Regions from separate parts of the Paenibacillus sp. FSL R7-0048 genome, predicted to be linked through region 3. Evidence: riboswitches for the same ligand, from Rfam matches in the RefSeq annotation. Region 3 holds a riboswitch; each other region holds the start of a gene.
The links. Region 3 has a riboswitch for cyclic di-GMP ahead of NSQ91_RS10915 (DUF6612 family protein). Riboswitches for the same ligand answer to the same signal wherever they lie in the genome.

Region 1 (5,981 bases), 2.0 Mb from region 3:
GATCATGCAGATATCTATACTCGTGGGAAGGCGGAGAAGGTATTCGGTCAGATTTTTAAGGATCGTCCAAGACTACGTGAAGAAATCATAATTCAATCTAAATGTGGAATTAAGCTAATGGAACCTGGAGACAGCACTAATACGTTTGATTTCTCTGGCCAACATATTCTGAACAGTGTAGATGGAATATTGTCACGACTTGGGACCGAATACATTGATATTCTTCTACTGCATAGACCTGATCCCTTAATGGATCCCGAGGAAGTAGCCTCCGCATTACATCAACTGAAGGCCGCTGGTAAGGTTCGTCATTTCGGGGTTTCCAATATGAGCGCCGCTCAGATCAAGCTGCTGCAGACTTATTGCGATGAACCTTTTATCGTAAACCAGCTGCATATGAGCTTGGCTAAGATCAGCTGGGTGGATGCTGGAATCAGTGTAAATCGTGAACCCTGGAAGGATATTATCTTCCCTGAGGGAACCCTTGAACATTGTCGAATGGAGAACATTCAGCTTCAAGCTTGGGGGCCACTCGCCCAAGGTCTATTTAGCGGGCGTTCATTAGAGGATCAACCGGAGAATATCGTCCAAACAGCAGCTATGGTCCAACAGCTCGCAGATGAAAAAGGAACAACACCTGAAGCCATTGTACTGGCTTGGCTAATGACACATCCAGCTGCCATTCAGCCTGTTATTGGAACTGTGAATCCGAAGCGTATTACTGCCTGTGCCAATGCGGACAAGCTGGAGCTTAGCCGTAAAGAATGGTATGACCTGTATGTTAGTTCACGCGGTTCAAAACTTCCGTAACATATACATTTATATTCTCAACTTCATTACTCCGCTTATGCCCGGCTCGCGTTACTACTGCGAGCCGGGTATTTTTTTGCGAATCACTCTAACTTATCGTTCTTTATTGCGAATATATTTAGTAATCGAGCGATATATGGAGTTATTTAGAGATAAATTATCATTTTCGTTCTTTATAGAGTACAAATGCGCGTTATTGGCAGTTTTCTTTTTGATTTATTCCATGTATGATTCATTACAGAAGTTGTTCTTAATAAAGAACGATAATAACGAACCAAAGAAACAGACATTGAGGGGAGGTATTCCTCTGAGACCCAGATCAGCAAGGAGAAGACCTAGAAGAAACAGGAAAATCGGATTACGTATACTGCAATCAGGAATGGCTGTCTCCGTCTTATTTCTATATACCTCGCAGCAAGTTGGTGGTACCTATGGAGGCTTTGGAGCTGCTACGCAAACCACTAGCACGATTAGCTTTTGCGAAGTATTTCCGAATTCGATCAAGGCACTGCTTACAGAGTTCAAAGAGCATGTTAATCGAGCGCTCACTTTAAAAGAATCACTACAGCCCTTTTCCTCATCAGCTAACTACTCGGACGTTTCGGGAATAGAAGGGATGTCGCTGGAAGAGCTTGATGTCGCTGCAGAAGAGATTTCTTCGCAAATAGCGGCGCTTCAATCCCAAATAGATAGCGTTAACGAGCAACTGGCGGCTAACAGCCAAATTTGGAATCAAATCCACAATGAGCTAAGTGCAGCAGCAGCCTTACTCTTCCAGATAGGAGGATATATGACTTCTCTAGATTCCAACTGTCTAGAAATCAAGGACGAGCAATTTTTCAGAGATTTACAAAGCAGCCTGAATCAAAGCGGTGTGATCTCGGAATCCTTGAATGCTTCCTTAAATGGAGTTATTAGTTACCTAACCTCCATACACGATGTCGGTCTTCCATTCGCTTCGGTAGTTACCAGCGATGTTTATGGACAACTTGAATTACGCGAAGGAGAGTTCCCACAGCCACTGCCATTCCTGATTACCTTCACTCAACCAGACGGCGTGATCTCTAGCGACCTCACCTCATCTTATGAAGCTCTAAATACCGAATTGACTAACCTTAAAGAATCGGCAACCTCAGGTATCACTACCCTTCAAGATAAACTCCAATTGATCAGTCAGACTCGCGAGCAAAAACTAGAAGAGCTTGAAAAAGCTCGGCTAGAAGAAGAGCAAGCAAAGAAAGAAGAAGAAGCGAAAAAAGAAGAAGAACGTTTGGCTGAGGAGAAAAAGCAACAAGAAGCCGAGGATAAAGCGAAAGCTGAGGCAACCCCTCCAACATCAGGTGAAGCTGCTCCGGAAGCCCCAAATAAAGAACAACCTGAAGCCCCAGCCACTGACCCGGTTAAGCCGGAAATTGGCGAAGAGCTCACAATTCCAAAAGATGTCCCTCAGCAAGAGGCTCCACAAGAGACGCCAAAGGCGGAAGACAGTACGACTACCCCGCCGGTAGCAACCCAAGCTCCTTCGGACCCTCAACCTGAGAAAGGTGGAGAATAAGATGCGAATTAAAAAAATTATCAATAATACCCTATCGAGCTTAATGCTTGTGATCTTTATTCTGCTGGTGGCAGCCGTAGTGTTATCCAAGGCCTCCGGCGGTGAACCTGCTTTCTTCGGATATGAGATCAAAACCGTACTCTCAGGATCGATGGAACCAGGAATTCAGACAGGCTCAATTGTCGCATTAAAACCCGGAGGGGATATGAATCGTTTCAAACCAGGCGATGTCATCACCTTTAGGAATGAAGATAATCTGCTCATTACTCACCGGATTGTAGAAGCGACCGTCAATAACGCTACTGGTGAAGCTGTTTATCGCACTAAAGGCGATAACAACGACGCGCCCGACATGAACCCTACCAGTTCTGTGAATGTTGTAGCTCAGTATACCGGGGTCACTGTACCCTATGTCGGTTACGCTATGAATTTCGCGGTTTCCAAAGCTGGAAGTGTAGTCCTCATGATCGTGCCTGGCTTGATGCTTCTGCTCTATGCTCTGTATACCTCTTGGAAGGCTGTAGCTGCATTAGAAAAGAAAAATGCTGCCCTACTGCCAGCCTCACCGCCCCCAACAGAAACACAGCCCTAAGTTGATTGTCCACTTCCGCTTACGAACCGGAAGATACAATATATAAATTTTATAAAAAATTCAAACACAAATTTGAGGAGGAATTTTATTATGGGTATCAAGAAAACATTGGGTCTTGGCGTAGCATCTGCAGCACTGGGTTTATCATTAATCGGCGGAGGAACCTTCGCATACTTTAGCGACACTGCGCAAAGCACAGCTACATTCGCAGCGGGCACGCTCGATCTGAACTCCGACCCTTCTGTCATCGTTAATATTCCTAACCTGAAACCAGGTGATACGGTAACTAAATCCTTCAAATTGAAAAACGATGGTTCGCTCGATATCGGATCTATTATTCTGAATACATCGACTCAAATCACGGATGCTAAAGGAGATAACTACCTGGATTTAGCCGAGTTCATTAAAGTTAAATTCCTTAGAAATAATGATAAAGGAGTACCTATCGTCTCTCCTGAAAATGTAGTTTATGAGACTACACTTGCTGCTTTAAAAAGTCAGCATCCGGATCTCGTAAAAAATACAGGTTGGGATCAACTCTTTACCGAAGCATCCGGTATTAAAGCCGGTACCAACGACAGCTTCTCCGTCCAATTCGAATTTGTGGAAAATAACCAAGATCAAAATATTTTCCAAGGCGATAGCTTAACACTGACTTGGGATTTCGTAGCTAAACAAGGTGCGAAAAAAGACTACTAAGATCAATAAAGTAATTTAATAAAATACTCGAAGAGCAGCAGATCCTGAATCCGGCCACGGATAAGCAGATTGCTGCTCTTCTCTTTACAATAAACTTTGTCCGATTTATTGATATTTGCTATACTAATAACAAAAATTACGGAGGGGCGTCAGCATAGTGCCACAGAATATGGGCCAACGTATCCAGCAGCTCCGCCTAGACAAGGGTTTCTCCCTATCTGAGCTTGCGGACAGAGCAGATGTGGCTAAGTCGTATCTTAGCAACGTGGAGAGAAACATCCAATCCAATCCATCCATCCAGTTTATCGAAAAAATCGCTGACGCGCTTCAGGTATCCATTCATGCCCTACTCTATGGAGAACCCAATGATGCAGAGGAATCACATTTAGATTCGGAATGGTTCCGATTGGTGCAGGAAGCTATGGACTCAGGCATTAGCAAACGCGAATTCAAAGAATTTCTGGACTATCAGAAATGGAAGCTCGATCAAAAGGATTAATACTTCCTACTAATCTGGTACGATCCTCTCTTCTACTAAATCATATCGAAAAAGGACACAGCGAAGAACCGCTGTGCCCTTTTTCGATATGTAACCCCTCTAATGTATTACTGCACGATCTGCACAGTTTTCTCATGAAAGAACTGGCGGATTTCATCTGCCTTAATGCCAGCCTTCTTAGCTGCTAATAATAAATGTACCCACTCTTGATCCAGATCAATAAACTGCTGTTCTCTGTTGCTACCCTGGTTGGACTTTTCCAAAAAATCTCCCCCTAAGATTTTACGTCCCCAGGCAATCCGGCTGTCATAGTATCTCTACCTTAGACCCGCGACTTTGTGCCCCTGCCTTTCGGCAAGTTTACCTTTTACTGGACCCTTTTCACGAAAGGATCTGCTTAAAAAACTATAAAATTACTATCTGCAATAACATTATACAAAAAGAAAGCGGAAAAGTGTGTCGATTCCTGGTTACTTTCTATTTTAAAAACGAAAAATAAAAGATTTTTTTTCAAAGATCTTGTCCGATTATCACGATACTCGTCCGTTACATAAAATAAATTGTACTAGCAAAATAAATATTTACTGACCTAATAGTTAAAAATAAGGATAATAGAATCATTTTAATAGGCCTTTAGAATGGGTAATGAGAAGAAACACCCTTCTTTTCATTAGAACAAGCTAACCCATACCATTTTGCGAACGTATTGGACGAAAGAATGAATTGATTACAGTGGCCGAAAGTAGCACAATAAGATGAGAAATGAAACCGCAATCATCACAGCTCCAGTAAGCGTTGACACAAAATGTCACGTATGGAGTTCATCCGTTAAGGAGGATGTATTCATGGCAGCCAAAGAGCCCTATAACGAATCCATTTGGAGTAAGTATTACGGACCCAATTTAGGCTACATTCAAGAAAGATATGAACAGTTTGTGAAAGATCCCTCCACCGTAGAAAATAATTATCGCGAGCTTTTTACAAATTCGGGACCTCCTCCCCTAACTCCGGATAGCGAACCGGCTCCTCAGCCGCGCATCTCGGGAGACACCGAATGGCTTAGAAAAGCAGTAAGAGCTTCCAAGCTAATCGCCAATATTCGTATATATGGCCATATGGCCGCTGAAATTGATCCGCTGGTACGCGATCAGAATCCCATGGCAAAATATCTTGAGCTTGAAACCTATGGGCTGACCCGCGAAGACCTGATCGCACTGCCTGCCACGCTTATATGGGAAAATGCGCCGAATGATGTGCATACCGGATGGGATGCCGTGCAACGTATGCGTCAGGCATACACCAAGACTATCGCCTATGAATTCGGGCATGTGCATGAAGAAAAAGAACTGCAATGGCTAAATAGACAGGCAGAATCCACCAGCTCACCAGCACCCCTAAATAATACAGAACGCAAAGAGCTCCTGAACCGCCTGATTCAGGTAGAGCAATTTGAAACCTTCCTCCACAAGACTTTTGTAGGTCAGAAGCGTTTCAGTCTTGAAGGCAATGATGCTCTTGTGCCGATGTTAGATGAAATCGTACGTGCTGCTGCACATGACGGTGCGGAGCATATTTTGATGGGCATGGCGCATCGCGGCCGCCTCAACGTTCTTGCACATATTTTGGGCAAACCTTATGATATCATATTTTCAGAGTTTCATCATTCTCCGAACAAGGAGCTTTTCCCTTCCGAAGGCTCCACAGGCATTAACTATGGTTGGACAGGTGATGTGAAATACCATCTCGGTGCAGACCGTGCTGTCCGTGAAGGAGAAACCGTACGCACAAGAATAACACTAGCGAATAACCCAAGTCACTTGGAATTC
Region 2 (5,981 bases), 1.4 Mb from region 3:
GTGAATCAGTTCGTAGCCAATTCTTCAGTAGTGAAGACGAGAATTCAGAATTATTATCACCGGGATGCAGATGTCATATTTCCACCGATTAATACAGCCCGGTTTACAAGCTCTTCTACCATTGGTGACTACTATTTAATTGTCTCCCGGCTTGTTTCCTACAAGCGGATTGATCTGGCAGTAGAGGCTTTCAATCGTAACGGTCTTAAGCTTTATATCGTAGGGGATGGACCGGATCGCAAGCGTCTCGAAGGCATGGCTAAGGATAATGTATCGTTTCTGGGCCGGCTAGAAGATGAACAAGTAACTGGAATGATGGCACAGTGTAGAGCATTTATTTTTCCAGGAGAAGAGGACTTTGGAATTACACCGCTGGAAGCGAACGCTGCAGGAAGACCGGTAATTGCTTATCAAGCAGGTGGGGCACTAGATACTATTATTCCTTATGTAAATGGTGTGTTCTTTCAGCATCAAGAAGTGGAGGATCTACTTAAGGCTATTTATGAGGTAGAGTCCTACGCTTGGGATATCGATCAAATTATGGAGCATGCACGTAAATTCGATGAGCAGGCGTTTATGGTTAAGTTCAAGCAGTATGTTGAGCAGGCGTACGTCAATTTTCTAAAAGGAGGATGATTATATGAAGCTGACAGTAATCGGTACTGGGTATGTGGGTCTTGTATCTGGCGTGTGCTTTGCACTGGGCGGACATCATGTCATCTGTGTGGATAAGGACGAGGAAAAGATTAAGAAGCTGAAACAGATGGAATCGCCCATCTATGAGCCGGGAATCGAGGAACTGATTGAACTGAATCTTCGTGAGGAACGGTTATCTTTTTCTGCAGATCTTCAAGCGTCGGTGCGCCGTTCAGATATTATCATTCTTGCTGTAGGTACGCCATCATTGCCTAACGGTGAAGCAGACTTAACCTACATTGAGGGTGCAGCCGCTGAAATCGCCAAAGCGATGGAAGGGCACAAAATTATAATGACTAAATCTACAGTTCCAGTAGGAACAAATGAAAAAATCTCTCAAATGATCTCTAAGTATACCCAACATTCTTTTGATATCGTGTCTGCACCTGAGTTTTTACGTGAAGGGTCAGCGATTCGCGATACCCTCCATCCTGATAGAATTATCATTGGCCTTGATAATCCAGAGCTGGAACCAACAATGCGCGAGCTTCATAAGGGTTTCACAGAAAATGTATTTGTAACAGATATACGCAGTGCTGAAATGATCAAATATGCTTCGAATGCATTTTTGGCCACGAAGATTTCCTTTATTAATGAGATCGCCAATATTTGTGAAAAAGTGGGAGCTGATGTAACCGAGGTAGCACAAGGAATGGGTATGGACCAAAGAATCGGGTCATCCTTCCTGCAGGCTGGTATCGGTTATGGAGGCTCCTGTTTCCCGAAAGACACTAATGCGCTCATTCAAATTGCGGGCAACGTCGATTACGAATTCAAATTATTGAAATCTGTAGTCGAAGTGAACAAGGGACAACGGTTTATGATCATCTCCAAGCTGCATGAATCACTTGGCAGCCTGCGCGGTTCGACGATTGGGATATGGGGGCTTGCCTTTAAGCCTAATACTGATGATGTCCGCGAAGCTCCCGCCAGAGAGATTGTTGAGGCACTGGTGGCTGAAGGGGCAACAGTCAAACTATATGATCCAATCGCAGCTACAAATTTCAGGCAGCAATATGATCATCCGCAGCTTCGCTGGTGCAATCTGCCTGAGGAAGCGGCTGAGGGCAGCGATGCCGTATGCCTCTTGACCGATTGGAGCCTACTCAAGGATATTGATCTGCATCAGCTGGCGAAAAGCATGCGCAATGGGGTGCTGATCGATGGACGCAATGTGTATTCCAAGGAGCAAATTGAGGGTACCGGCCTCGTTTATCATTCTGTCGGTCGCCCGCAGATGGGTGGATTGAGCGGTTATTCTGCTAGTGTGGCTGGAGCGGTTTAATCTAAGTTATATTGATTGAACTTGTGATTTTTCTATTTAGGGATGAGCCGTGACTCCAGAGAATGTTTGGACTTCCAGCCCCTGTTGTCTGCAGATTTCCTGATTTTAACCGCTGATAGCGGTAGAAATCCGCAGACAAAGGCGGACGCTAACGCTCTTACAGTTCCCAAATTCCCCTCCGCCCCTTCGTTCCCTTATTTTAAGGTTCTAAGCAATTTATAAAGTTAGGTACTCTGATTATATACCGCAGTAGCATTTGTAGTTGTCATTGTCTCTGTCTCTGTCTCTGTCTCTGTGGTGGCAACTAGTCTTGCTCTTGTAGTTGCAGTTGTTCTTACAGTTGTTGCAGTTGCAGCTGCCTCCCCCGGAGCAGAAGCAAATCTTTAGAAAAACGTGCTTGCTTCCGGCTGGTACAGCCCGGTACGCACGGATCAGTGTTAAAAAGTAGTTGGTTAGGTTAAGAACGGAAAGGGAATTTGGAACTGTAGAAACGGAGTGTTCGCCCGAAAGATTTCCGTAGGAAAGCTAGCTTCGAAAGCATATGCTATCCTCGGATTTCTACCGCGAGAAGCGGTTCAATCAGGAAATCTGAGGATAACAGCGATCGGAAGTCCAAAATCCCTTGGAGTGGTTTCTACCTAACAAATTTTTTTAGTGCATCCGCTCGAAATAAGGCTAAGTGGAAGCTGACGTTTTGATAACAATTCAAATATGCTCGATTTCCATAATTCAAGGAGGGTTCATTCTATGAAAATGGTACTTCTATCAGGCGGTTCAGGTAAACGGTTATGGCCGTTGTCCAACGACTCACGTTCAAAGCAATTTCTAAAGGTACTTGAAAGCCCTCAAGGTGAACCAGAATCCATGGTACAACGTGTCTGGAGACAGCTGGAGGAAGCAGGGATGGCAGAATCATCTTATCTGGCCACCGGCCGTGGCCAAGTAGAAATGATACAAAGCCAGCTGGGAAGTCATGTGCCGATTATCGTTGAACCGGAGCGTCGGGATACTTTTCCGGCTATCGCCTTAACAGCTACCTATCTTTATTCAGTGGCAGGTGTTTCTCCAGCGGAGACGGTAGCAATATTGCCTGTTGACCCTTATGTAGAAGCATCTTTTTTCGATACCATAGCTATGCTTGAGGGGACCATGCTGGAAAGTGGAGCAAATCTGGCTCTAATGGGTGTTGTTCCTGAACATGCCTCAGAGAAATACGGATATATTATTCCTACCACCGAAGAGGCGGGGGAAAATGGTTTTATGAAGGTGAGTCACTTTCAAGAGAAACCTGACCGCATACAAGCAGAACAGCTCATCGAGCAAAATGCCTTGTGGAATTGCGGAGTGTTTGCCTTCCGCTTAGGGTACTTGTTAGATATTTTGCAGCGTAAAGGGTTGCCTTTAGGATATGAAGAATTGCAGAAGCAGTATAAGCTATTGTCTTCCATCAGCTTTGATTATGAAGTGGTGGAGAAAGAAGAACATATTGTGGTACAGCCGTATGATGGATTCTGGAAGGATCTTGGAACGTGGAATACGCTGACAGAGGAAATGAGCAGCAAGCATGTAGGAAAAGGTTTTGTGACGGCGGATTCTGAGGGGACTTGCTTGATTAATGAGCTGGACATTCCGATTACGGTAATTGGTGCGAAGGATCTGATCATTGCGGCTAGCCCGGATGGGATTCTAGTTACCCATAAAGCTGAGAGCCCACGGATTAAAGAAGTGCTGAAGACCTTTGAACAAAGACCGATGTACGAGGAACGCCGTTGGGGTCATTACAAAGTTATTGATTATGTGAAATATGATGAAGGCAATGAAGTGCTGACCAAACGGATTTTTATATCCGAGGGGAATAATATCAGCTATCAATTACATCGCAAGCGTAGTGAAATTTGGACAATCGTCAGCGGCGAAGCAAGTATTGTGCTGAATGAGAAAAAACATAATGTGAAGGCTGGGGACGTGGTACGTATACCGGAAGGAACGAAGCACGCGATCCTTGCTTTGACGGATGTTGAGTTTATAGAGGTACAGACGGGGTCTGAATTAGTAGAAGAAGATAACATACGTATTACTTTAGACTGGAATGATATAGAACTACAACAATTCATTTCATAGGTCTAACCTATCTATTTAACCAATTCAAAATTTCTTGAAACAGGTAAATTGACTCAATTATCAAAAAAAGTCATAAAAACACTAAATATATCATTAATTGTCGTCGATACTTACGGTAAGAGAGATTATTTCTCTTAAATTGAAAAGGCAAACCTATCGAAAGGTAGGGACGCAAAGCTATAGGGCCTTCGAAAGAGTGGCAGCCTGGCTACCGAAAGGGAGATTATTTTGAAAGCTTACCGTACGTATCGATTGTTTGGTGCATTTCTGTCACTCGTCCTGTTTCTGACTGCACTTCCGCTTGCTGTTGGAATTTCGCCGTCTGTTGTCATAGCTGCTTCAAATTCTGGAACGCCAGTTACCCCAGGTGCCTCACCTGAAGCCGTAAAGCTGCTTAACTATTTTTACTCGATCTCAGGAAAAGGTATTATTGCCGGTCAACATGACTATTTAGAAAGTCCAGATGAAATTAACAATATGCTGAAGGGAACCAGCGGACAATATGCGGCTCTTCACGGTTATGAAATGGGTGCGATCAGTGGCCAGTCCGAAGCAACGATGGCTTGGCAACGTCAAAATGTGGTGAACAGCGCCATCAACTGGAATAAAGCGGGCGGGATCGTAGCTATGACTTTTCATGCTAACCTGCCGGGCACCTCTTATGACTGGGATAATGTGAAAAAAACACTTAGCCAGAGTGAGTTCGATAGTTACGTTACACCGGGTACCAAGCAATATAACAATCTGATCGCTGAGCTTGATAAGGTGGCCGTCTCTTTAAAAAGCTTGCGCGATGCCAACGTTCCGGTGCTTTGGAGACCCTATCATGAAATGAACGGGAACTGGTTCTGGTGGGGGAAGAAAAATAACTTTTCTAAACTATGGAATATTATGTATGACCGTTTTGTTAACGTTCATAAATTAAATAATTTGTTATGGGTATGGAGTCCGAATGCTCCCAATGTTTGGTCAGATCCTTATGCGCTAACTTATCCAGGTGCTGATAAAGTAGATATTCTGGCAGCAGATATATACGAAAATGATTACCAGCAAAAATACTATGACAGCTTATTGAGTCTAGCCGCAGGCAAACCGATTGCGATCGGGGAAAATGGTGAAATGCCTAATCTGGAGAAGCTTCAGCAATCGCAAAGTAAATGGACGTATATGATGAGCTGGGGAAAAATGCTCTACGAGAATAACAGTGCAGACACAATCAAAACATTTATGAATAGCAACTATACCCTGACCAGAGATAAATTAAATACTGGTCTGGCACCGACACCTAGCGCCGCACCAGCGCCGGCACCTTCTGAAGAAGAGGGGGAGGCAGCAATTCCTCTCGCGAAGGGGCTTGCAGGAGAGTATTACAACAACATGCAATTGTCGGGAGCAGCAACTCTTAACAGAACTGATGCAATAATCGATTTCAATTGGCGGCAAGGCTCCCCGGATGCCGCCCTCGGGATTGATCGGTTCTCCATACGTTGGAGCGGTAAAATTAAGCCATTATATAATGAGCAATATACATTTTACACTACCTCAGATGATGGTATCCGTGTCTGGGTGAATGAGGAATCCGTGATTGATAGTTGGACTAAGCAAAGTGGTACTGAGCGTAAGGGCACTATAACGCTGAAGGCTGGCCAGCTATATGATATCAAGGTGGAGTATTACGAGAATGAAGGCGATGCGAGAGTCCGCTTGATGTGGGAAAGTGCTAGTCAAGCTAAAGAGACAGTTCCAGCAAGTGCACTTTTTCTTCCGGATGTCTCCTGATTGATGAAAATTAAAGGTCGATCCTTAGTGGCTCTGCGTTATTGCAGAGCTACTAAGCTATAGTCCTCATTAGGTCAGAAGACGATTGTCCGATAACAGG
Region 3 (5,981 bases):
ATCAAGAAATCTGGAAACAACAGCGGCTGGAAGTCCAAATATTCACCGCAGTTGCGACTGAAACTTAACTCAAATAGCCAGGTTCAATATATATAGAAAAAGAAAGACAAGGATGGTGGGAGTATGAGATACAAACTGATTGCACTAGATGTAGATGGTACACTGTTGAATGATGATCACCACTTGAGCACTGAGAATAAAGAAGCCATTGCTGAGGTTACACGTCTTGGAGGACAAATCGTGTTATGTACCGGCCGCAGTCCGCAGAACTCGATTCCTTTTATGGAGGAAATGGGGTTGTCTGGTTATGTGCTGGGTCATAACGGAGCTGCAACGGTTCGTGTGAAAGATCGGGAAGTGCTGCATCAATACGGTATGGATGCTCGTGGTCTTGACCCTTATATTGATTATTGTAGAAAGCATGATATTCATTATGATGTGAATACGGCTTTTGATATGTATGTAGATAATGTAGAAAACCTGACCAAAGAAGCCAATTATATGTATGAACACTTCCGTATCGTGCCGGCTACACTGCCAGCATGGGAAGATTTCCGTGAACCGGTTGTTAAGTTTACTGTATTTACACAATCAGAAATCCTTGACGAAGCTGAACGTGAATGGCGCACTTGGACCCATGAGTACAATATTTTGCGCAGTGGTGAATTTTTCGTTGATTTGATGCATCCGGAAGCCTCCAAGGGCAACGCCTTAAAGAATCTGGCTGTGAAGCTGGGAATTCCGCAAGAGGAAGTTCTTTCGATCGGTAATTATTTTAATGATATTTCTATGCTTACATACGCGGGTATGGGCGTTGCGATGGATAATTCTCCGGTTGAGGTCAAAGCGGCAGCGAATGCTGTCACGGGGTCTAACAACGAGCATGGTGTGCGAGATGCGCTGGTTAAATATTGTTTATCTTAATAATGGAAAGCATAAAGCGGACTTGAGTCCGTTCTATGCTTTTTTTGTGGTGAAGGAAATAAAAGAGATACATAAACAGAAATGATTTTATCCATAAATAACCCGCCCTTAGGATTAACTAGAAAGGGCGGGACATAGATTAACTTCCTGTATTAAAGTTTAATTTCCTCGTTCCGGCTAGGATCGCTATATTTATAGATACCAGGGTTCAGTTCGATTTTTTCGTCGAAAGGGATATCTTTGTAGCTATCAATATTAGTTCCTGTAGATATCATGCCCTTAGGTGTAATTTCAGGCACCACTTCTTTGCCATTAATCCGTAACGTAGTTTGGTTAACGCTTTTGAAGCCAGAAGATTTGGATGTTGATTCGACAATCAAATTTTCGTCCTCAGTATAGTAAGTGAATTCAATTTTTAACCCATCGACATCAAGTGAAGTGAACTGCTTTTCTTCTTTAGGTTTGTTTATAGTGATCCAATTCTTAGTAGTATCACGTTTCTCAATGACAGCATCCTTTAATATAAGTTTCATTGGAACATCGGACCAGTCGTTATACCATTCCGGAGATTCGAATTGAAATAAATGCTGGTAGCTTTCGGAATGATCTCCTTTCAAATTCCAACCCCCAGTGATTGTTTGATCACCTATAACCAACTGAGCGGTATTATAGTGGACAATTCCTTTTTTAAGCGAATCATTTTCATCTATTAGAATTTGGATATCCAAAGGGGTAACCACTAGCTGATCTAAGGTTATGCCGGTCTTTTCTTGAAATTCAGGACTGTTATACAGTTTCTTAGTGTAAATCGCCTCACTTGCTTTTTGTCCATCTGCTTTAAAATCGAACTTCCACGTACCTGAAAATCGTTTCGCTTCTTCAATGTAACTAAAATGAAGACTAGCTTCCTTCCAATCTGATTCAGTTATATTGAAAACCTGTTCAATAAATAAATCCGATCCTTCGTTAGGCATGATGGTTGGAATTGCTTCATTCTTTTGACCACCAGTACTAACTACCAAATGTGGATTACCCCGTCCTAAGTCAGATGGTGATGCAGCGACTTTGTAACGGATAATGGTTTGATTGGAAACATGTCGAACGGATTCGATTTGAATGCTTGGATATTGCTTAACTCCAGTATCGATAGTATCCCCTGCTTGATGATTAGATTGTAAGGGAATATTCTGATCACGGTAAAAAATGAGATTCCGTGCTTCAAACCTGTAGTCCTTTTTATCATCCTTTAATGTATCAGGTGTCTCATATACTCCAATGAGTTTCTGGCTTTCAGGATCGTATTCTAAATAACCGTATACCTTTGCCTTGGCACCGGATTCATTAGTCATGATGTTTTCCTCTGTAGCAAATCCAGTATATTTGGATAGATCAGATTTAGTATCAAGTGATAACAGCATTTTCATTTTTTCTCCATCAGTTACAACACCGTTCAAATTCATTGTTACTCCTGAACTGGAAGTTTGAAGATTATACTGTTGACCGATGCCGTTATTTAATGCATTGCTCACACTTCGACCACCAATTTTATCCCAATTAATCGTCATACTAGCGAATACAGGAATGGCTACAAGTAAGAGGCAAGAGAAGACAATACTGATAGGAATAACCTTTTTATTAGACCTAGGAGTATTCTGGGAGGCATGCAGATTTCTTTGACGTTTATAAGCTTCTTGTTCTATGGCAGTCCACATCAAATCATAATCCGGTCGGGGAATATGTTTATCTTTTTCAATATACAGACTCATTACTATTCAGCTCCTTTAGTTGGGTTCCACCCATTCTATTTAGTATTTTAAGTCCCTTGTTCAGTCTGGATTTTACAGTTCCTTCGGGTATGCTCATAACTTTAGAGATCTCGGGTACAGTCAATTCGTTTATAAAACGAAGGACTACTACCATTCTGATTTTGTCGGGAAGCTGACTGTATAACCCTTGTAATTCTTTTTTAGTTTCCTGTCGATCCAAACGTTTTTCTACAGGGTTTGATTCCTCAGACCTGGATAGTAAATAATTACGTACTTCTTTCATCCACCCCGTCTTACGCCTTTTGATCACACTGTTGCACTCATTCGAAGCAATTCGTAAAATCCAAGCTTTCAAGTTTCTTACCTTCGACTTATCCGCTAAGATAACTTTTACAAATACCTCTTGGGAAATATCCTCCGCATCTGCCTGATTTTTCATTAAGTAGTAACAAAAATAATATACTTGTTCTTTATAGAGCTCGAAAATTTCCCGGTCACTCATTTTGCTGCACCCCCTGTCTTTGCTGTTCTCATTAATAAGACTTATAAGCGTATGTAATCGTTCATTTTTCATTTTGATTGTAGTATTTCTTCTGAATATCATAGCGAATTCGAATGGAAGATAAGTCGTTTACAGGTAATTATAACCATGATAAAATTAGCGGTGGGACATGCGTCCGTAATCTAATTAAAACTAATTGAATGTCCGCGTTAAAGGTAAAATCATCGAAAGATGATGACACAAAGCCATGGGTCTAAAGCCTTTCGACAGAAGGAAATGATCGCCAGGCCGCCATAGGGATGTCTTATGAAGCATAAAGGATAGCTCTAAAAATATGTAGTCTATTTTGAGCTCTTTTATTATTTCGACCTATACGGCGTTACATTATCGCAAGGGGCCGAAAGGGGAAGTACATGAACAGTTTTTTCAAAACAATAGGTACTAGTTTGGCAGTAGGTGCTTTATTGCTGTCCGGAACGATCGGATGGATGTCTAATCCAGGAGTAGTGTCTGCAGCTACCTCAACAGTAGTAACCGCGGATCAGATGATCAGCAAAGTAACGGCAGCCTCCAAAGCAATAAAGAATTTCCATCTGGATGTGACCAAAAAACAGGATATTCAAAGCGGCGGGGTGCGTATCAGCAACACCAACACTCTGAAGCTGGATATCAACCGTCTGCCGAATTTTGCCGCAGCAGGCACTGTCGCTAGTAGTCTTTTAGAAACATCGTACAGTCTATATGCCAATGACAAGGAGTTTTACTATCTTGTAGACGGAAGTGAACTGATCGATGAATCTGAAGATGAAGGTTACGACGATGACGGGGAGCCAATCGATCCTGATGCACAATATTGGCTTGGACTGGAGAAAACGGAATGGGATGCCTTTTACTCTAAAGGCCAATACGATCCTGTTTCCATGCTTGATTCGGTCAAAAGTTATAAAAAATCCATGAAAGTCAGCACTGCTGGCGCACAAACAGTCTTACAATTCACGGTAACCGATCCGACAGCAGCTAAGGGGATAATCAAACTCTATGACCAGGAGAACCTCTGGGATGGAGAGACAGTTCAACCCAAAAGCGTAACGTGGAAATTATTCGTCAATACTAAGACCTGGCAAACGGAAAAGCTGATAGTCGATCTGAGTTATGTGCTGGTAAGTGATGGAGCCAAAGATACATACACCACGAAAATCGAAGCTAAATATTCCAAAAATAATAAAGGTGCAGCCATTGTAAAACCGGCCGAACTAGAATAATAAGGACGATTCATAACGAGCGAAAAGCGCTGTTCAGCGGAACAGCGCTTTTTGTTGTATCCAACAGCAGTTCTTTATTAGTTGACAAGAATAAATCATTGCTGTAATTTATATGTATGCGCATGTATATAATAATTTATCTAAATATAATTTAATGAAAGTTGGGAAAAAGATGATAGCACTAGACACAGCATTAACTTTTCGCAGAGGGCTGACATTAAAAAACCGAGTGGTTATGGCTCCAATGACCACTCGAATGAGCTTTTATGACGGTGTAGTAACACAAGATGAATTGAAATACTATTCGCTAAGAACGGGCGAAGTAGGTGCGGTCATCACTGCGGCAGCAAATGTACAAGAGGGTGGAAAAGGATGGGAAGGTGAACTTAGTGTTTCCTCCGATGAATTTATTCCTAGCCTCAGCCGATTAGCATCTACTATTAAACGAAATGGAACAAAGGCTATTTTACAGCTATTCCATGCAGGAAGAATGACAGATTCAAAAATATTGCGTGGCGTACAACCCGTCTCCTCCAGCGCCATTGCTGCCGAACGCCCGAATGCAGAAATTCCAAGAGCATTAACAGAAGATGAAATTTTCGGTGTAATTGAGGATTTTAAAAAAGCGACTCAACGTGCTATTCAAGCTGGATTTGACGGGGTAGAAATTCATGGAGCAAACACATATTTAATCCAACAATTCTTCTCTCCACACTCCAACCGTCGTGAAGATCAATGGGGCGGAAGCTTAGAGAAAAGATTTAATTTCATTAACCAATTAGTGGATGCAGTTATTGCTGTCGTTGACAATTCAAAGGTTAAGGATTTTATTGTCGGGTATCGTTTTTCTCCAGAAGAATATGAAGAGCCTGGAATTAAAATCACCGATACCTTTTATCTTATTGATAAATTAGCTGATAAAAAGCTGGATTATCTGCATATTTCATTAGGGGATTTTAAGAAAGTATCTGCATCAGAAGATTTTAAAGAAAAATCAATCCTGCAATATGTGCATGAGAAAATCAATGGCCGTGTACCTTTAATTGGGGTAGGAGATATCCGTACCAAACAGGACGCAGAGGACACGTTGACAAATGCTGAATTAGTAGCAGTAGGACGGTCTCTTATCATTGATCCTCATTGGACAAGTAAAGTACTGGAGGGTAAAGAAGATCTCATCAGAAGAGTACTTGCTGATCAAGATAGAGAAGAACTTGTAGTAGAGAATGGTATTCTAGAATTCCTTAAATTAATGATGCCTGATCGTTTACGCTAAACTCAAATACAGTTTTGAGGTCTAAATCTATAACGTTCCGCGGTAAATTCCGCGGAACGTTATTTTTCTGTAACGACTCTATTCCCTCTTTAAGATTGTTGTCGTATGTTTCAACATTCGATTCATGAGATTTCGCCGCTCTGTTTTTATGTCGGTGTCGCTTCTCTTTAATGCGTCGCGGATGGGGATGATCTCTGTAATTTTCCTGCCGCTTTTTATTCTTCGATCTACACAAGTCGGGATGTAACCTA
Region 4 (5,981 bases), 1.9 Mb from region 3:
AAAATTCTTTTATTTTCTACATCTATTGTGTGTACAATTCCTTTCAAAACTTCATCATTCTTACTACAGGCGGTGACTAATAACAAAAAAACAAAAATAAGAGTCCATTTAATAGTAGTAGGTGGTTTTTGAATCATGGACCTTCCCCTCCAGTGGTTACGACATTAGTTTAAAATCGGTTGCACAGGCATAGCAGTTAGTACATTACCAATATAAGAATAAACAGCAGCCTTTCCATTATGACGACCTTTATTGATTCTGGGGAGTTACAGGTGAATGTCTGTAGTATTGATATTTTCATAAGAACTTTTGTTTGTATATAATAAAAATAAATGTTCTTATTTTAGAGGCGATCAATGATGGAAATGAGTATCGACCAAACGGTTGGGATTATTTAATTTATCAGGTCAAGGTGAGCAAGATTACACAACGCGAGATCGAGATCCGTGCATCCGTGACAAACGTCCAACATAAACGAAGGGGATAAATATCATGCGGTGTATAACAATACGGCAGCCTTGGGCGACCTTAATTGCTCTTGGTGAAAAAGAGTTTGAAACTCGTTCATGGAGAACAGCCTACCGCGGCGAGTTAGGCATCCATGCCGGAGTGAGGATTGACAAAAAGATTTGTGAACAGGAACCGTACAAATCAGTATTGGCGAAACATGGCTATACAGCGAATAATTTGCCGACAGGAGCTATTATTGCTACAGGTCAGCTCGCGGGATGTTATGTGGTTACTCCAGAGGTGGATTTAAGGGAATGGATCAATGGGAATGAATATGATTTTGGCGACTATAGTGAAGGACGGTTTGCCTGGAAGCTTGAACGGGTTCATCCATTAAGCCATCCAATTCCAGCTAAAGGTCGGCTAAGCTTGTGGGAGCACTCTAATCACTTCTGAACGGCGAACAATATTTTTAATGTAATTTTTATGTGCCTATCAGCTATTTTTCAGGTTCGAGGTATATATTAGAGACACCAAACACCCCCCAGTGTTTTGTGGTATATCTCTCTCAGGTCTTGCCAACTCCCATGGTAAGGCCTATTTTTTTGTTCACTAATTGATTGGGGGGAGAGAGCGCAGCGGCTTCTATACAGCTTTACTTAATCTGGTACTGTTCTTCGTAACTCTTAAAAGATGAAATATCCAGCCCTAGGTATCTGCGCATATGGATGGCAGCCTGAGCCGCAACAATGTCATTCAACAGCAGCATTCGTTCATGATAGCCACGACATATATACTTGGCTTCAATTCCCGTATTAAGTCTGTTTTGCTCATACACCTTGATTCCCCGTCTTCTCATTTCTGCACGAACATCCCTTAGATCTGTTGTAGCTACTGCAGCAGCTGTTCCAAGCACCTCCAGATAAGGGGCGGGTGTTCGTAAGTGTGTAGATAAAATGGCGGAGTCCCGTTCGAAAGCTGATAAAATCATCGGAAGCAATAAATAAGATTTCACCAGCATGTTGTCCCTGCTTTCTGCTCTATGCATGAATCTCATCACCTCTAATAGGAACGTATATTCGTATTCTACCCCGATATTCCAAAAATAATCAATGGTATTTCTAAACAGCTTATCCAATGTGATTAAATTCACAACTTAATAACGAAGAATAAATTATATTAAAAATTGTAATAATAAAAATTAATGTATCGAACGCAAATAAAGGAGAATTATGATGGAAAAAGAGGGCAGCCTCCAGCGTGGATTGTTTTTTGGTTTAATTTTGAGTGTTCCCTTATGGATATCCATATTGGGCTATATACAGTTACTTTAAAATTTAATGAAAAACCTTATGCGAAGCGCCTTTAGGCGCTTTTTTTGTGTGGTACTAATGCGGGGAATTATCGAAAGGAATTGATTGACAATTGTGGGTGTCGGGAGCTAAACTGTTATTAATTCAAAAGTATTAAAAGTCATAGACTGTTATTGGATAGAATGCTTCAGCTACCAGTTCTGGACTTGCAGTGTAATACATATATATAGTCATGATAATAGCAAACCGTCTGAAAGGGCGGGACGCAAAGTCCAGGAGTCTAAAGTGTCTTAAAGGCACAATGACCGTCCGACTGCCATGAGAAGGGAATTTCACTTCTTTTTGGCGGTCTTTTTTGTTGTTAGGTCCTTTAGAGTTTCTGGTAATTATTCTGATTAATATAAATCATAGTTTTAGGAGGTGTGCCATTTGAAAAGAAGAATAAAACCGTTACTCTCGCTTGTATTAGCTGGGATTTTGACGGTAGGTAGTGGGCTTTCCTCATTAGGAGCTGGAGTTGCTGGAGCTAGTAGTTCTTCTACATTGGGAATTGCAGCGGTCTACAACGTGTTTATTCTAGGGGATATAACAACAGTTTCGGATACGGAAGGAAGGTTTGCTGCTGGAGGTAACGTTAACTTAACCAACTATAGTGTTGGAGATAGGTTGACCGCTGCAGAGGTTTCCCTGACTGACACACTTGTTGTTGGAGGGCATCTTACTTTCAACGGAGGTACTGTTTATGGGAATATCGTGCACGGGGGAGATTTTTCAGGGAATGTAACGCTCCTCAAGGGTGGTACAAAAAGACAGGGGAGTACGATTGACTTTTCAGCCGTAGGTCAGTCTTTGAAGGACAAATCAGCAGAACTTGCAGCATTGCCGGCGAATGGAACAACAGTGTACCAATATGGCAGCCTTACCCTGACAGGTACAGATCCTGCGGTCAATGTTTTTAATGTTTCAGGAGATAACGTCTCTAATACCTACGGAATTACAATAAATGTTCCTTCAGGATCTACTGCAATTATTAATATTGATGGTTCTAACGTAAAAATGAAAAACTTCGGATTTCTACCTAATAACGTGTTGAACAGCAAGAAAATTTTGCTTAACTTTAGCCAAGCTGCGTATCTTGATATGGCAGGCATAGGTGTAATGGGAAGCATACTTGCCCCCTATGCTCATGTTGATTTTATTAATGGTCAGATTAACGGTACTTTAGTGGCGGCTTCACTCAAAGGTACTGGTGGTGGTGAATTTCACCACTATCCATACGATGGTGATGAACCTGGACCAACACCAACGCCAACGCCAACGCCGACAGTGACGCCGACACCAACAGTGACACCAACGCCAACGCCGACAGTGACGCCGACACCAACAGTGACACCAACGCCAACGCCGACAGTGACACCAACGCCGACAGTGACACCAACGCCGACACCGACGCCAACACCATGTCCGACGCCGACAGTGACACCAACGCCGACGCCGACAGTGACACCAACACCAACGCCGACGCCGACGCCGACAGTGACGCCGACACCAACGCCGACAGTGACGCCAACACCGACACCAACGCCGACAGTGACGCCAACACCGACACCAACGCCGACAGTGACACCAACACCAACACCAACGCCGACGCCGACACCAATACCGACACCAACGCCGACAGTGACACCAACACCGACGCCAACGCCGACACCAACACCAACACCAACGCCGACGCCGACACCGACACCAACGTCGACGCCGACACCAACACCAACACCAACGCCGACACCAACACCAACACCGACGCCGACAGTGACGCCGACACCAACACCAACGCCGACGCCGACAGTGACACCAACGCCGACACCAACGCCGACAGTGACACCAACACCAACGCCGACACCAACACCAACGCCGACAGTGACGCCAACACCAACGCCGACGGTAACGCCTGAGGCAACACCGACACCGACGGTAACACCAGAGGCAACACCGACACCGACGGTAACGCCTGAGGCAACACCAACACCGACGGTAACGCCTGAAGCAACACCAACGTCGACACCAGAGACTTCTGTGTTCCCGACACCAACGCCATCATCCGTAATTGGCACTATAGTTCTTGCAGAAGATCCCGTGCCGCTTGGGCCTGTAGCTTCGCCGACACCAGCGCCAGTACCAACACCGTCGAATAGCACAGAAGTACTTGTTGATGATGATGAGATCCCATTAGGTCCGGTACCGGCAGTGACACCAACGCCAACACCAACACCTGATGAAATCATCGTAGTGGACGATACGATCCCATTAGGAAAGCCACCTGTGAAGGAATTGCCAAAAACGGGTGAATCAAGTCCTGCACCTTACTACGTAGCAGGTTTAGGTTTTGCACTTATCGGATTATTAATGAGAACCAAGTTCTCCAAAAAGAATAAATAATAAAGGTTAGATCAACATAGAGTCGCTTTCGGGAGTGTTCCGATGGCGGCTCTATTTGTATGTCATGATTGCGATAGTTTGGTGCATTCTAAGTAGATGGTATACTCTTGTTGGAAAAGAAATGAAGAGGGGATGGCGAAGGCGAATTGATATGGTTTATTATTAGCGCTGTAATCATCATAGGGATTCTAATCTATGTGGGATTTTTCTTCTATGGTATTGCTATTAAACGAGCGCCAAAGGTATTTCTAAGTAATAATCCTAATCTGAAGGCTGATCCTCCGGTTGCCGGAGCTTCTTGGGGGGAGGGGAAGGATTGGGTCTCTCGCCAGAGCTTCGAGAATATTGAGATCGTATCTGCAGATGGACTTAAACTAAGAGGTTACTTACTCCAATCTATTCGTGCTGCGGGACGCACAGCCATTCTAGCCCACGGTTATTCAGGTAAAGCAAAGGATATGGGGGCGTACGCCAAAATCTACTACGAGAACTTAGGCTTTAACATCCTAATTCCCGATGCAAGAGGGCATGGAGATAGCGCAGGGGATTACATTGGTTTTGGTTGGCCGGAACGAAAAGATTATTTGCAATGGATTGAATACATGATTAAAAAGACTGGGCCCAGTGCTCAAATTGTGCTTCACGGTGTCTCTATGGGTGGTGCTACAGTGCTAATGACCTCAGGGGAAGATCTTCCGCCGCAGGTAAAAGCTATTGTTGCGGACTGCGCTTATACCTCAGTAAAAGCACAATTATCTTACCAACTACGACGAATGTATCGCTTGCCAAGTTTCCCTTTCGTTCAAAGTGCAAGTCTAATCACCCGCTTGAAGGCGGGGTATGGCTTTGGTGAAGCCTCTGCATTAAAACAAGTGCGGAAAGCGAAGGCTCCGATTCTTTTTATTCATGGGGATGCGGATAACTTTGTACCTTTTGCTATGATGAATGAATTGTATGAGGCATGCCAGAGTCCAAAAGAGAGGCTCATAGTACCGCTAGCGGGGCATGGATTGTCTTATGATACGGATAAGGCGGGGTATATAGATGTAGTAACAGCTTTTGTAAGTCAATATGTAAAATAAGTCCTGAACGTAGACAGCGCCCGATATCCGCTAGGTAGCGGTTATCGGGCGCCTATATTTTTCCACACATGACGTAGTCCTTGAATAAGGATCGTACCGTCATGCTTTCTCGTTATATTCATCCCCCGCCGTTCGTGAGTAACGGGTGTCTTAATTCCTTGTTATTTCCAGCAGCCGTGTGGCGAGAATAATCCTTCCAATACGACAAAAGCCCTACCTCTCTTTTGCCCTTGCGGCTCCATTGACCGCGCCAGTGTGAATCGGAATGCTATATTTCGAATTTAATCTCATAAAAAGGAAGAGTACTGCAAGAAAACATAAAGCCTCTTTGTCCAAAATGCCGATGTGTATAATAGTCGGCCTGACATCTTCTTGGTGGGGATATTCAATATATCGAAAAACAAATACCATATAAATATAACACACTATTGTTTAAAAGGCAAATATAATAATGAATTCCAAGATAAGGTTTATTTGATTCTAGAGAGGAACAAACCTCGATAAGGGGCGCTTAGATTTTGAAAGTAACTTAAATTGGGTTAATTGTGAATTATTCCGGAAAAGCTAGTAAACCAGAGGAGATGGGCGATCTCGGTGCAAATGGGCTAAAATGTAAGTTGGATATTTTTGCAAACGCTACAAACTTCAACTGAAAATGCCAGAGACGAATGGGTTGTGTCTGCTGGGGTTATTTTGC

Region 1: another riboswitch for cyclic di-GMP. It lies ahead of NSQ91_RS01975 (anti-repressor SinI family protein); the one in region 3 lies ahead of NSQ91_RS10915 (DUF6612 family protein).
Region 2: another riboswitch for cyclic di-GMP. It lies ahead of NSQ91_RS04810 (glycosyl hydrolase); the one in region 3 lies ahead of NSQ91_RS10915 (DUF6612 family protein).
Region 4: another riboswitch for cyclic di-GMP. It lies ahead of NSQ91_RS02515 (choice-of-anchor A family protein); the one in region 3 lies ahead of NSQ91_RS10915 (DUF6612 family protein).

What each region holds. Positions count from the first base shown of each region.
Region 1 covers NZ_JBBORF010000001.1:452,430-458,410, reverse strand. Annotated here, with positions in the region: gene NSQ91_RS02000 (aldo/keto reductase) at 1-810, shown strand, start outside; gene NSQ91_RS01995 (hypothetical protein) at 1,190-2,365, shown strand; gene sipW (signal peptidase I SipW) at 2,367-2,957, shown strand; gene NSQ91_RS01985 (TasA family protein) at 3,048-3,656, shown strand; gene NSQ91_RS01980 (helix-turn-helix domain-containing protein) at 3,826-4,155, shown strand; gene NSQ91_RS01975 (anti-repressor SinI family protein) at 4,263-4,418, opposite strand; cyclic di-GMP riboswitch class I at 4,446-4,530, opposite strand; gene NSQ91_RS01970 (2-oxoglutarate dehydrogenase E1 component) at 5,001-5,981, shown strand, end outside.
Region 2 covers NZ_JBBORF010000001.1:1,123,453-1,129,433, forward strand. Annotated here, with positions in the region: gene NSQ91_RS04795 (glycosyltransferase) at 1-636, shown strand, start outside; gene NSQ91_RS04800 (UDP-glucose dehydrogenase family protein) at 641-1,981, shown strand; gene NSQ91_RS04805 (sugar phosphate nucleotidyltransferase) at 2,729-4,102, shown strand; cyclic di-GMP riboswitch class I at 4,239-4,318, shown strand; gene NSQ91_RS04810 (glycosyl hydrolase) at 4,331-5,881, shown strand.
Region 3 covers NZ_JBBORF010000001.1:2,500,768-2,506,748, forward strand. Annotated here, with positions in the region: gene NSQ91_RS10900 (Cof-type HAD-IIB family hydrolase) at 124-924, shown strand; gene NSQ91_RS10905 (DUF4179 domain-containing protein) at 1,077-2,690, opposite strand; gene NSQ91_RS10910 (RNA polymerase sigma factor) at 2,674-3,192, opposite strand; cyclic di-GMP riboswitch class I at 3,397-3,488, shown strand; gene NSQ91_RS10915 (DUF6612 family protein) at 3,606-4,454, shown strand; gene NSQ91_RS10920 (NADH-dependent flavin oxidoreductase) at 4,627-5,730, shown strand; gene NSQ91_RS10925 (CapA family protein) at 5,809-5,981, opposite strand, start outside.
Region 4 covers NZ_JBBORF010000001.1:572,651-578,631, forward strand. Annotated here, with positions in the region: gene NSQ91_RS02500 (DUF3221 domain-containing protein) at 1-137, opposite strand, end outside; gene NSQ91_RS02505 (ASCH domain-containing protein) at 493-906, shown strand; gene NSQ91_RS02510 (hypothetical protein) at 1,106-1,498, opposite strand; cyclic di-GMP riboswitch class I at 1,994-2,084, shown strand; gene NSQ91_RS02515 (choice-of-anchor A family protein) at 2,193-4,202, shown strand; gene NSQ91_RS02520 (alpha/beta hydrolase) at 4,349-5,284, shown strand.